DNA from 3 places in the Caballeronia sp. LP006 genome. Region 2 is predicted to be linked to each of the others. Evidence: predicted binding sites of a transcription regulator. Region 2 holds the regulator's gene; each other region holds the start of a gene.
The links. Region 2 encodes LexA, which represses DNA repair genes until DNA is damaged. Its sites were predicted from a motif close to ACTGTATNNNNATACAGT; they were not measured.
Positions count from the first base shown of each region.

Region 1: a site for LexA is predicted at 2,095-2,112, ahead of imuA (translesion DNA synthesis-associated protein ImuA). Genes of this name have one in related genera too.
Region 3: a site for LexA is predicted at 2,502-2,519, ahead of imuA (translesion DNA synthesis-associated protein ImuA). Genes of this name have one in related genera too.

Region 1 covers NZ_JARTVW010000006.1:329,002-333,182, reverse strand. The annotation lists gene P9250_RS32110 (SOS response-associated peptidase family protein) at 356-1,315, opposite strand; gene P9250_RS32105 (hypothetical protein) at 1,365-1,721, opposite strand; gene imuA (translesion DNA synthesis-associated protein ImuA) at 2,134-2,847, shown strand; gene P9250_RS32095 (DNA polymerase Y family protein) at 2,771-4,181, shown strand, end outside.
Region 2 covers NZ_JARTVW010000005.1:1,972,817-1,976,997, forward strand. The annotation lists gene P9250_RS25780 (sulfate ABC transporter substrate-binding protein) at 74-1,108, opposite strand; gene lexA (transcriptional repressor LexA) at 1,378-2,055, shown strand; gene P9250_RS25790 (hypothetical protein) at 2,223-2,549, shown strand; gene P9250_RS25795 (DUF2939 domain-containing protein) at 2,708-3,325, shown strand; gene P9250_RS25800 (universal stress protein) at 3,485-3,994, opposite strand.
Region 3 covers NZ_JARTVW010000005.1:2,207,541-2,211,721, forward strand. The annotation lists gene P9250_RS26890 (error-prone DNA polymerase) at 1-27, opposite strand, end outside; gene P9250_RS26895 (DNA polymerase Y family protein) at 35-1,687, opposite strand; gene imuA (translesion DNA synthesis-associated protein ImuA) at 1,572-2,435, opposite strand; partial or broken gene tnpC (IS66 family transposase) at 2,668-4,181, opposite strand, start outside.

The DNA of each region.
Region 1 (4,181 bases), on a different contig from region 2:
GTTGCCCCGATACTTGCGCCAGAACGTGCGGCCTTCTCTGATGCCGACAGGCTCGAAGCGAGGGAGCTTGCGAGCCATCTAGAGCGGTGACCTAGAGCACTCCAGGCCCACTGTGCAAGCATCGCCCGCGTGCAATTCGCAAATTACGCGTTCAGTGTGAGCGATGCTCGCGACTGCAAACTGCAAAGCCAGCAAGCGCTTCGATCGCGTTCTTTGGTGTTTCTCTAGTTTGTCCACGCGTCCTCCCAGGATGTCTATCGCGACATGTTAGTCAGGACCGGGACGATCAGCGTCTCTTTGAATCAATCGCTGCGTATTAGCGGCGTCGGCTTGGAGCTGCGCAGCGCACGCCCGCCTAAGCAGCGAGCCGGTGTTCGTAGTAGGGCCGGTCGCGATCGTCGAGGATCGCATAGAGCGCGGCCAAATTGGAGGCGTCTGGATTCAACCATGCCTCGACGTTGTCGGGCTTGATTGGGACGATACAGCGGTCGTGGCCAGCGGCCTGCACTTCCGGCGGCGGTTCGTCTGTGATGGCCGCGAAGGAGAGCAAGTCAGGCTCCCCCGGTGCGCTCCATTTCGACCACAGGCAAGCGACATACATCAGCTGCCCGTTGTTCGGGCGAAACTCGAGGACCACATTCTCGTCCCGCTCGTGGCTCTCCAGCAGCGTCCCTTCCATCTTTGCCTTGCTGACGTTCTCGTAGAAAACATCGACCAGCATGAGGCCATGCGTGTGACCGAAGCACGGCTTCCAGAATCCTTCGAGATTGTCGCGCCGTGCATTGTAGGTGCCGGGGTACTTCACGTCGTAGTTGGCCGGTTTGCCTGCGATTCGGCACTGGTAGCGCATTGGCTTGATGACGTACTCGCCGTTCTCCATCACCAGGACCGGTGCGAACGTGCCCGGGAAGATCCTTGCGTCGCGTGGCCTAAACTCGGTTCGGTTCAGGTCCTCCAGGCGTCGTAACGAGGCTTCGATCTTGTCAGTTGCGATCCGCTTGCTTTCGGTAGCGGCTTTGGTAGTTTTTGTTTGCAGCGTGCGCTCAGCATCTGCAAGACGCGTGCGCTGCCTGAAAAGCTCCTGCTCGATCTTTGAGGTCTGCTCGACATTGAACCGATCGATGAATGCTTTGATTTGGCGTTCGTCGTCGCTTTGTGGCTCGCGAAATGCGTCCTCCATCGCCTTCGGAATCTTGGCCTTGCTACCTTCGGCGCGCTCCCAGAACAGGCGCGCAAACTCACGAATGTCCATTTGCGCGCCGAACATCTTGACGTATTTCCGGTAGTCCGCCTGAATCTGCGCCGAGTAGCACACTGCTGTCTCCCAGGGTATTGAGCTTCAATCCGATCGTTAAAAGGGGCCGCTAGCTCGCCGTGCCGGTGGCCTCACGGCACAGCCGCATCATCTTCTGCACCACCGCGCTTGCGTGGTTCAGGCCCATATCGCTCGTGAACAGTGCCTGCACGTCCGCCTGGCGCACGGCAATGCCCGCTCCCTTCAAATCGCGTCGCGCAATTTTGAGGGCCAGTTGGCCGATGCGGATGCGCGCGAGCCAGTCCATCGTGACGAGATTGCGCTTAAGCCAGATACGGCAGCTCTGCACCACGTGATCGACGCGCCATTCGTGCGTCAAAGCGTAAGACGCGGCTATGGTCGCCACCAGAAAGCAGAGCAAATCCGCACGTGCGCCAGTCAGTTCGTCGATGTCAGGTTTCATCATGTCGATCCTGCTTTTCGTCCGTATTCCACTATGTTACCGATCGACCGACCTCGGTTGCAGATGCGGACGCGCTGCGGGTCGCCCCTCGACAGTATTGGCGATCGCGCACCCTGCCGTCGACTTCCCAGCGATTGAAATCATCAAGAGGCTTCGTTCGAACCACACACCCTCTCTCCTGCGCAAAAACGTCGGCTGGCCGCTTTTTACGCGCGAAACGCTTCGTCCATGGTCACGACGTCGAATGCGCGACATAGCCTGGTCACGCTTCGGCGATCTCCGAAAAGGAGTGTCTGGGCTAAGCTTATTGATCAGCTTTTTTCGGTTCCAATTAAAAGGGCGCAATTCACTGCTTCATTTTCTGCGCTAAGATACCACTGTACATTCATACAGTGTTTTTGGAACCTCCTTTGCCATGGCCGCTCTGCCCAAGCACATTGAAGCGATCCATCCTGCGATCTGGCGTGGGTCGCAACTCGCGCGGGCCTACGGCAAGACGATCGACACCGGCTACGCGGCTTTGTCGGCGGAATTACCCGGCGGGGGCTGGCCCATTGGCTCCTTAGTCGAGTTGCTCGTCCAGCAGCCGGGAATCGGCGAAATGCGCTTGCTCAATCCCGCGCTGATTGCCGCGAGCCAACGACCGGTCGCTCTCCTGCAAGCCCCGCATGTGCCAAACATCATCGCCTTCGCCTACTTGGGTGTGCCGCTGAACAAGCTCACGATGCTGCGCGCGCCGAAGACCGCGGATGCGCTCTGGTGCGCCGAGCGCGTACTGAACGCACGAAGTTGTGGCGCCCTGCTCTTCTGGCAGCAGCACATTCGATCTGAGGCGTTGCGGCGATTGCATCTGGCGGCACAAGCAACCGAAACGCTCCTGATTCTGGTTCGACCGCTCGCCGCCGCCCAGGATTCGTCACCCGCGACGTTACGACTGGGGGTGCGGCCCGCCGACGGCGGCATCGTTGTCGACATCATCAAGCGACGAGGACCCACCCGAACTGAGTCACTCTCCATCCACCTTCAACCGTCTCCGATCCTGCTCAGCCCCCATGGCCGTATTCGTCGCCATCTTCCTGCCCCGGCTCTCGCTGGAGGTATTCCGTCCGAGGTGGTCGCCTCCGACTGAACACGGATATGTGGTGCTGGAACGCGACAAGGTCATTGTGCTGGACCAGGCAGCACAAGACGCGGGGGTGAGAGTGGGAATGAAACGAGGAGGTGTCACGACACTCGCGGCCGATGCGCTGATGGTTGACCGCGACCCGACGCGTGAACACGATGTACAGCGTGAAGTCGCCTTTGCCTTGCTTCGCTTCTCGCCGCAGGTCGCCATGCGCGAGGAAGAAACCCTCATTGTCGATGTCACCGCCAGTCTTCGGCTTTTCGGCGGCATTCGACAGGTGTGCCGGCAGATCAACGAGACGGTCAGGACGATCGGCGTCACCGCCCGCATGAGCGTGGCGCCGACCGGCCAGGGCGCGTGGCTGCTCGCCAAGCGCGGGCGCAGACGCGTACTCAAGATGAGTTCGCTCGAACGCCACCTTGGCGTGCTGCCTTTCGTGGTGGTGCCGGAGATTCGGTCGTTCAGCGACTGGTTCAATGGTCTCGGTTGCCGAGTGCTCGACGATATTCGACGCCTGCCGCGTGCAGGGCTTAAAAAGAGGTGTGGCGTGGACTTATTGGAGTCGCTTGACCGCGCCTATGGCCTGTCGCCTGAACTCTACGAGTGGCTTGAGTTGCCACCCGCTTTCAGCGCGCGCACCGAACTGCCCGATCGGGTCGAGCATGCCGAGGCCGTTCTCTTTTCCGCGCGCCGTCTGATCGTCCAACTGTGCGGCTGGCTGAGCGCGCAGCAACTCGCGCTCACGCAGGCCACGATCACGCTGGAACACGAGCGCGGTCGTCAGGCCATTGAGCCCACGCAGATCGACATTGCGCTTGCCGAACCCACCTGGCACGAGGAACACCTGGTCCGCCTGCTCAGAGAGCGACTTGGACGTATCGAGCTCGAAGCAGCCGTCATCGCCGTGCGGCTGACGGCATCCCGAGTCCAGCCGGCCGAGCCGCCGAGCGATTCGCTGTTTCCCGACCCGGGCGGTTCGACGGAAGATCACAAGCGGCTGCTCGAATTGCTGGTGGCACGCTTGGGGCCTGAGAATGTCCTGCGGCCTGCGCCCACCTCAGACCACCGGCCTGAACACGCCAATCAGTGGATACCGGTCCAGGACACCGCCCAAGCGTGTCCGCCCCCGGCCGAACTTCCGCGCCCCACCTGGCTACTCAACGAGCCGGTGCGGCTCATGATCAAAAACCACCGACCATTCTACGGCTCGCCGCTCAAACTCGTTTCCGCTGGCGAGCGCATCGAAGCGGGCTGGCACGACGGCGAACTCGTGACGCGCGACTACTACGTCGCGGAAGCCACCGACAAGAGCTGTTACTGGATCTACCGCGAGAGAC
Region 2 (4,181 bases):
GTCATGCGCGGCCGTCTTTGCGGCCGCTTTCATTGCGACTCGAGCGCCTCGCGGCGCCCGGTCTCTTGCCTGCTTACTGCGGCTGATAAATCGAATCGAACACGCCGCCGTCCGCGAAGTGCGTCTTCTGCGCTTTGGTCCAGCCACCGAAGGTGTCGTCGATGGTGTAGAGCTTGAGCTTGGGGAACTGCTTGGTCAGCTCTGCGGGCACCTTGTCCGAACGCGGACGATAGAAATTGCGCGCCGCGATCTGCTGGCCTTCGTCGCTATACAGATACTTCAGATACGCTTCGGCCAGCTTGCGCGTGCCGTGCTTGTCGACGACCTTGTCCACCACCGCCACCGGCGGCTCGGCCAGAATGCTCACCGAAGGAACCACGATCTGAAACTTCTCCGGACCGAATTCCTTGAGTGACAGGAACGCCTCGTTTTCCCATGCGATCAGCACGTCGCCCTGACCGCGCTGCACGAAGCTGGTGGTCGCGCCGCGTGCGCCGGAATCGAGAACGCCTGCGTTCTTGTAGAGCTTGGTCACGAACTCCTTCGCGGTCTCTTCGTTGCCGCCGGGCTTGTGTTGCGCATACGCCCACGCCGCCAGATAGTTCCAGCGCGCGCCGCCCGAGGTCTTCGGGTTCGGCGTGACGATCGACACGCCCGGCTTGGTGAGATCGTCCCAGTCCTTGATGCCCTTCGGGTTGCCCTTGCGCACCAGAAACACAATGGTCGACGTGTACGGCGATGCATTGTCCGGCAGACGCTTCTGCCAGTCCGTCCCGACGATGCCCTTGGAGGCGAGCGCGTCGATGTCGTAAGCAAGCGCAAGCGTCACGACGTCTGCCTGAAGCCCGTCTAGAACCGCGCGCGCCTGGCCGCCGGAACCGCCATGAGATTGCTTGAAGGTGACCGTTTCGCCGGTGTCCGCCTTCCACTTCTTCGCAAAGGCCTGGTTGAAGTCCTGATACAACTCGCGCGTCGGATCGTACGAGACGTTCAGAAACGACGTGTCCGCGTGCGCGGTGGCCGAGATTCCGAAACTCGCCGCCGTGATCGCCAGCGCGGCAAAGAGTTGTTTCGCGCCGCCCTTCAATCCAGCCCTGATGCTATACATTCCCCGTTCTCCGTCTTATCGAATTGACGGAATCAGTCTAAAGGCGAGCTTATATGATTAGAAATAATTGTTTCTCACTTTTTTAGATACAAAAGTGCTAAAGCGGGTTATTTCGCGGTTTGAGAGGCAAGTAGAGACGGTTCGAGCGCGCTGCAGCCTTGTCAGTAAAGGATCTGGCGACGAACTTCAAGTAAAGCTTGAAAAGCGCGAAATACTGTATAAAAATACAGTCATCTGTCCATCCATACAGTGCGCCGAGGCTCCAGCAAGTGACCAAACCCTCAAAACTTACCGCGCGACAGCAGCAAGTGTTCGAGCTCATCCAGCGAGCCATCGACCGCACGGGCTTTCCGCCCACGCGTGCCGAGATCGCTGCCGAGCTTGGCTTCAGCTCCGCGAACTCCGCCGAGGAACATCTGCGGGCACTGGCGCGCAAGGGCGTGATCGAACTCGCGGCGGGTTCGTCGCGTGGCATCCGCCTGTTGGGAGGCTCCGCGCGCATCGACCGTTCGGACGATCTTCCGCATCAGTTCACCTTGCCGCATCAGAGCATCATGCAGTTGTCGCTTCCGCTGGTCGGGCGCGTTGCGGCGGGCAGCCCCATCCTTGCGCAGGAGCATATCTCGCAACACTATGCGTGCGACCCTGCGTTCTTTTCGGGCAAGCCCGACTATTTGCTGAAGGTGCGCGGCTTGTCCATGCGCGACGCGGGCATTCTCGACGGCGACCTGCTTGCCGTACAGAAGCGCAATGAAGCGAAAGACGGGCAGATCGTGGTCGCGCGTATTGGCGACGATGTCACGGTGAAACGCTGGAAGCGCCGGCCAGATGGCGTGGAATTGGTCGCGGAGAATCCCGACTACGAAAACATCTTCGTGCGCTCCGGCAGCGGTGACTTCGCGCTGGAAGGAATCGCGGTCGGGCTCATCCGCTCCGGCGAGTTCTAACGCACGACTCGAGCGCGCGGCGCGTCAACATCGCCGCCCGCTTCGCCTCCTCGCCCTCGCGCGACGCGGCACGTTTCAAAAATTACAAGCATGACGGCCACCGCTCGCGGCGTGCCGCGGTGCGTCCTATCGTCTGTCGTCTGTCGTCCGCCGTCTGGAGAGTCATCATGGAACGTTTCGCCCGTTTGCTGCCCTTTCGTCAGTTTGGCCGTCTGCGTCATTTGCGCTCGCTGATCTCATGCGCCGTGGCGCGACCTGAAGCGGCGCCCGATCTCTTCGACGAGATGCCCGCGTTGCCGTCGCGTCAACCCGCCTTCGCCCGTGTGTCGCTCAATAGCGCGGTGCATGCGGAATCGGAACAGCGCGCGCCGGTGCGGGTGTATCGCAGTGAGTCGCGGGTAATCATGGTCGGCAATATCGGCGAGGTGTCGCGCATGATCGACCGGTGTATCGACGAGGAACGCGCCGGCGTTAGCAGCGGCATTCTGGCCTGAGCGCGGTCGAGCGTTTGCCGAGTGAATTTGAGTTATGTGCAATGCAGGCAGTCCGCAATCTATCGGCTGCAAGGAATGAAGCTCGGGATATATCCGGCGTGAACATGGTCAATCGTTCTTTCATGTCACCCATGTCACGCCAGGGGTCGTTCCTTCGCATGTCCCGCACTACGCGTTGTTTCGTCGCCGCGCTCGTCATTCTCTTCATCGTTGCAGGGTTAAGCCTTGTCTATGCGTCGCCCTATATCGCGCTGAACCGCGTCAAGCACGCGGCCGATGCGCGCGATGCACAGACCGTCAACGAATACGTCGACTTCCCTGCACTGCGTGAAAGTCTCAAAGAGCAAGTCGGCGCACTGCTGACGCGGCGCGTCGATATCCAGAAGAGCGGCAATCCGCTCGCGATCATCGGTGCAATGATCGGCGCGGCGCTCGTAGGGCCGCTGGTGGATTCCTACGCTACGCCCGAAGGCGTCGCCGCGATTTTGAATGGCATTCCGCCGCGGGGAGATCCAGGCGAGCATCCACCCGATGTCGTGCCACCGGTTCGAGACGGTCAGGCGGCGGCGAGTTCACCGCCGTCGGAAGCGGCATCGAGCATGGTTGCGACTCAAGAACCGCCGCGACAACCACCGCAGACCACGGCCGGATATCGCAGCTTCGATACGTTCGTGGTGACCTACCAGCACGGTGCCGGCGATGCGCGGTACTCCGCGATCTTTCATCGGTACGGGTTGATAACGTGGAAGCTGGTTGCGGTTGATTTGAACGGGTGAGTTCGTTGTTGGACAACCATTAAAGTGCCGGTAAGCGCTTCATGGCATTTTTTGCGGCGTTAAGCGTGCGCGGCCGTCACGCAAGGAGACGGCAGCTGGCGCTGATAGCGCAAAAGAGCACTGGCCGACGCAGGCCAGCCTCATCGCGCAAAGCTATCCTCAAACACTTACTTCGGCCCGGTCCGGCTTCGCCGCATAAGCCGCCTCATCTTCCGCTTCGGCCGACTCACCTGCCTGACAAACCGCAACCAATATGCTGCATGACACGCGATCGAGCAGCGGTGTGTTGCCCGCGCCCATCCACCAGCGCGCGAGACCGCTGCGGCATCGATGGCCGACCACGACCAGATCGACCTTGAGACTTTCCGCCAGCGTGGCGATTTCATCGATCGGATGCCCGAATGCGAAATGCCCCTGCGCCTGCAAGCCGCGTTCGCGCAGCCACTCCACGCCTTCTTGCAGGATATCGCGTGCGGCATCCTCGAACCGTCCGCATGCCATGTCGGTCAGAAGACCGGCGCTTTGCGCAATGCTCGAACGCATATCCACCACCGCCAGCACGTGCGTCTCCGCGTTCAAGGCAAGCGCGAGATTCGCGCCCTGACGCAACGCCTTGCGGCCCTCTCTGGAGCCGTCGTAGCACAACAGGATTTTTCGATAGCCTGACATCATGATCTCCCTGCCGCGTAGCCGATGGTGTCGGCAAATCGAGTGCGGCGCATCTTCATCATGGTAGGTCGCCTCATGCGTGGCAACGATGGAAAACGCTTACACGGCAACAAGCGCTAGCGCACACCGTGCCAGAGGCGTGCGAGCCTTGCCGGACAGGCTTGCGGCGCCATTTGCCAAAACAACA
Region 3 (4,181 bases), 230 kb from region 2:
GCCGATGAGGTCGCTCAAATCTTCCATGGCGGCGTCATCCGAAAAAACCGTGGAGAAACCAGTCGCCCGTCAGACGCTCGCGATACACCCAGAACATGCGGCCGCGATCGTCGGAGGCGACGTAGTAATCGCGTTGAACGCCGTTGCCGTCCCACCAGCCCGCTTCGATACGCTCGGTCCGGCTGATGAGCTTCAACGCGCGACGATAGAACGGCCGCTCGTTGCGCAACATCAGCTTTTGCGGCGTTTCGAGAATCCACGATGGCCGCGGCTGCGAAGGCACGGCTTGGTCGGGAAGCTCGAACGATTCCGCGCTTTCTTCTTCCGTGTCGTCTGGCGTCGGCGCTTCGACGCCCTCTTTCGCGCGCGACTTTTTTCCGCGCTTGGGCTTGGCCTTACGTTCAGGCTGATACGTTTCGACCGTCACCGCCGCTTCCGGCCGATGATCCTCCCGCTCGCTCAATTGCACGACATTTTCCGCGCCGAGTCGCGCGCTCAGACGCTCCAGCAACTGCGCCATCGAGTCGGCATCGGAACCCGGCATGGGGAAAAGCGTATCGGCGGGCGGCTCGTGCTCGCTGACCTTGTCGGCCAAAAGCTTCATCTCGATCACCGGCGCGATCAAGGTTGCCTGATTCAGCTTTTCGCGCAGCAGCCAGAGAATGTGCTCGGCATCGCGCGTCGGCACAGCCCATGCAATCTTGAGCGTCGATGTCTTGGGTGCGTTGCGCGCCGCCAATTCATGTTCGAGCAAAAGCGAAAACTCGCTGACAGCCGAGTGATGCGCGTTCAGCCAACCGGCGAGTTGCAACACGAGCCGGCGTGCCGCAAACAACAGCGCATCGGCGTTTTCGACGCGCGCCTGCAACTCGAGTTTCGCCTCGAACGATGCCGGCGCGCAAAACGCTTCGCGTGGATCGGGCGCCTGCCCGTAAGCTTGCGCGAGCCATTGCAGAATGCCCTGCCCGAAACGCCGCGCCACGCCTTTGCGCGGCAAGCGACGCAAGTCGGCGAGCGTCACGCAACCAATCTGCTCGAACGCATTGCCATGCGATGCCGCCGACGGCACGAGAGACACCGGCAAGGCATCGAGCGCGCGCACGAGTGTTGCCTCTTTCACAATACGAACGCGTTTCGCCACTCGTCGCGTGCGCGCGTGCGCAAGGAGCCACGCGCCCCACGCGGTCGGCGCACAGCCCATCCGGGACGTGAAGCCACAATCTTTCACCGTGGAGCGCACCTTTGCAAAGAGGCTGCGCAAGCCGCCGAAAAGCCGCATGCTCGCGCCGACTTCCAGCAACACAGTATTCGCATGTGCAAGCACGACCTTCGGCGTGAACGCGAGCAAGGACAACGCCACTGCTTCGAGCGCGCGCTGCTCTTCGCTGATATCGACGGCAAGCAAAGTGAGCCGCGGCGCGAGCGCGAACGCATGCGAGCGCGTGCTGCCCGGGCGCACGCCGAGGCGGAACGCGACGAGATCGGGCAGCAGAATGCGCGCGTGATCCGCGAGCGCAAAACATGGCTGACCGGAATCGTCCGCGTTCGCAACCGAATTGCCGACGGGCGCTTTACCGGGCGTCGAGTCCATTCCAGGCGAGGTCGAATTCGTCGAGATCGACGGCATCGATGGCGGCCTGACTGCTTCGAGCGATAAAAGCGGCAATGTCACCGCTATCCACAACATGATTGACCTCTCGTGCTCTCCTGGCTTGATCCGCGCGACGAATGTGCTCAGGCAATGCCGGCATTTGCAGCGGCAAACGCAACTGCAGCGGTTTTTCCAGCAACGGACCACGCCGCTTGATGATGTCGATTTCGAGCATGACCACCTGCATCCATTCGCGACGATTCATTGTCTGCGCGTGCGCAGGCAGCACCGGTTTGCAGACGATGCGCAATGGTGCCGCGGAGGATTGCTTCGCGGCATCGAGCGGGCGGAACAGAAACACCAGCGACTGCGATTCCTGAGCGGCCACTTGCAAACGACGCAGCGCATCGGGCCGCGCCTTGGGCAGCCAGATCAAGACCGCGCCGCTGCCATCCTGTTTGAGCGATTGCTCGGCCGCCCATAGCACCTGATCCTCGGGCGCTTTGACCCAGACCAGCTTGCCCGGCGCGATGTTCATCGACCGGAACGCTGCTGGATTGGGCATCCAGGGAGGCGCTACGAAGATGACGGTGCGGCCTCTTTTCGTCACCAACTCACGAAGCGAACGCGCGAGCAGCCTGACCTCGCCAACCCCGCATTCTTCGATAAGCAATTCAGTGACGGCGCCGGCCATCCAGCCGGTATTTGGCAAGACCAGATCGAGCGCCCGATAGCCACTCGAAACGACACCCGCGTCCGACACGCCGACCTGCTCGCCTTGCCAAAGCTGCTGCTGCAGGCGCGATGTCAGCCCGATATCGAGCAGTGAAAGTGCTGCACCCATGAGTCTTCCCTGTCCACCCGAATGCAAGAGCCTGCTCATGCCCAGAGCATTCGGCAACCCTTTTGTACTGTATATTTATACAGTATTTCGAGGCGACGAGGTAAACGGTCGATGTAAGTTTAGACGGGCTTGAGACGGACGACTGGAGGGGATTTGAATGTTTCTGGATGGAGATTTGGTGCTTGCGTCGTAAGCGCGGCACCAGCAACGTCTTGACTGGCGATTGTGATTCTCAGACTGCGGTGCGGAGCTGATTGGCAACGACCCACGGTGTGAGTTCGTTGATGCGGTTAATCGCATGGTCGGCGATGCGTGCGAGCACGAAGCGTAGATATGCCTCAGGATCGAGGCTGTTCAGTTTTGCGGTGCCAATGAGGCTATAGATTGCGGCGGCACGTTCACCGCCAGAATCTGCGCCTGCGAACAGGTAGTTACGTCGCCCTATGGCCACCCCGCGTAGCGCGCGCTCGACTGGAAGGTTGTCGATCATCGCAATAGCGTGTGAACGCTTCCCACCGGTTCAGCGCATAAAGGATCGCCCGACTCGTGTCCGACTTGCGCGAGAGCGTTGCCAGCATCGTTCTGAGCCACGCATGGAACTCATCGAGTAGTGGCCGCGCATGCGCCTGACGATACACACGGCGTTCGTCGGGCGGTTTGCCCCTGATTGTCTCCTCAATCCTGTATAGCGCGCCGATGCGCTCAAGCGCTTCAGTGTTTAACGCATTGGGACGCGCTGCGTGTAATTCATAGAACTGACGTCGCGCGTGCGCCCAGCAAGCCGCCTCGGTGACGCGCCCGCTTTCGTAGATGGCCTGGTAGCCCCCGTATGCGTCGGCTTGCAGCGTACCGCTGAATGACTCGAGATGCTGTTGCGGATGGATGCCCTTGCGATCCGGCGTGTAGGCGAACCACACCGCCGGTGGCGTCATGTCAGCTGACGCACGATCATCGCGAACGTAAACCCACAAGCGACCGGTCTTCGTCCTGCCGTTGCCCGGTGCCAGCACTGGAACTGGCGTGTCGTCCGCGTGCAGTTTCGTCGCCGACATCACGTGAGCACGCAGTGTTTCTACAAGCGGCTGCAGCAATGTTGCCGCGTGACCGACCCACTTCGCAAGCAGCGAGCGATCCAGCGCGACGCCTTCCCGGGCGTAGATGACCGACTGCCGATAAAGCGGCACGTGGTCTGCGAACTTCGAGACCAGCACGTGTGCCAGCAGCCCTGCGCCGGCGAGACCGCGTTCGATGGGACGACTCGGTGCAGGCGCCTGAGCGATGTGATCGCAACACACGCACGCAAACTTCGGGCGCACATGACGAATGACCCTGAAGCTTGCCGGTACGTACTCAAGTTGCTCGGCGACGTCTTCGCCCAGCGACTTCATCTCGCCACCGCATTCCGAACACTTCCCGGCAGATTCGGGCAAGTGCGTCCGGATCTCGCGCGGCAGATGCTCAGGCAGTGGCTTGCGCGGTGCCTGTTCCACAACCGCGCGCGGCGTCTTTGGGATTTCGACCGGCGCCGCGCCTTCGTCGGCCTCAAGCTCCTCGAGGCGCAACTCGAGTTGCTCGATCTGATGGTCCAGCTTCTCCGACTTGCGACCGAACTGCATACGGCGCAGCTTGGCAATGAGCAGCTTCAGGTGTTCGACTTCGGCTGCGCGCGATGCCAACACGACTTGTTGCGACTTAACCGTTTCCTGCAGTTTGAGCATCTGCGCGTCGCGCTCACGCAGCGCCGCC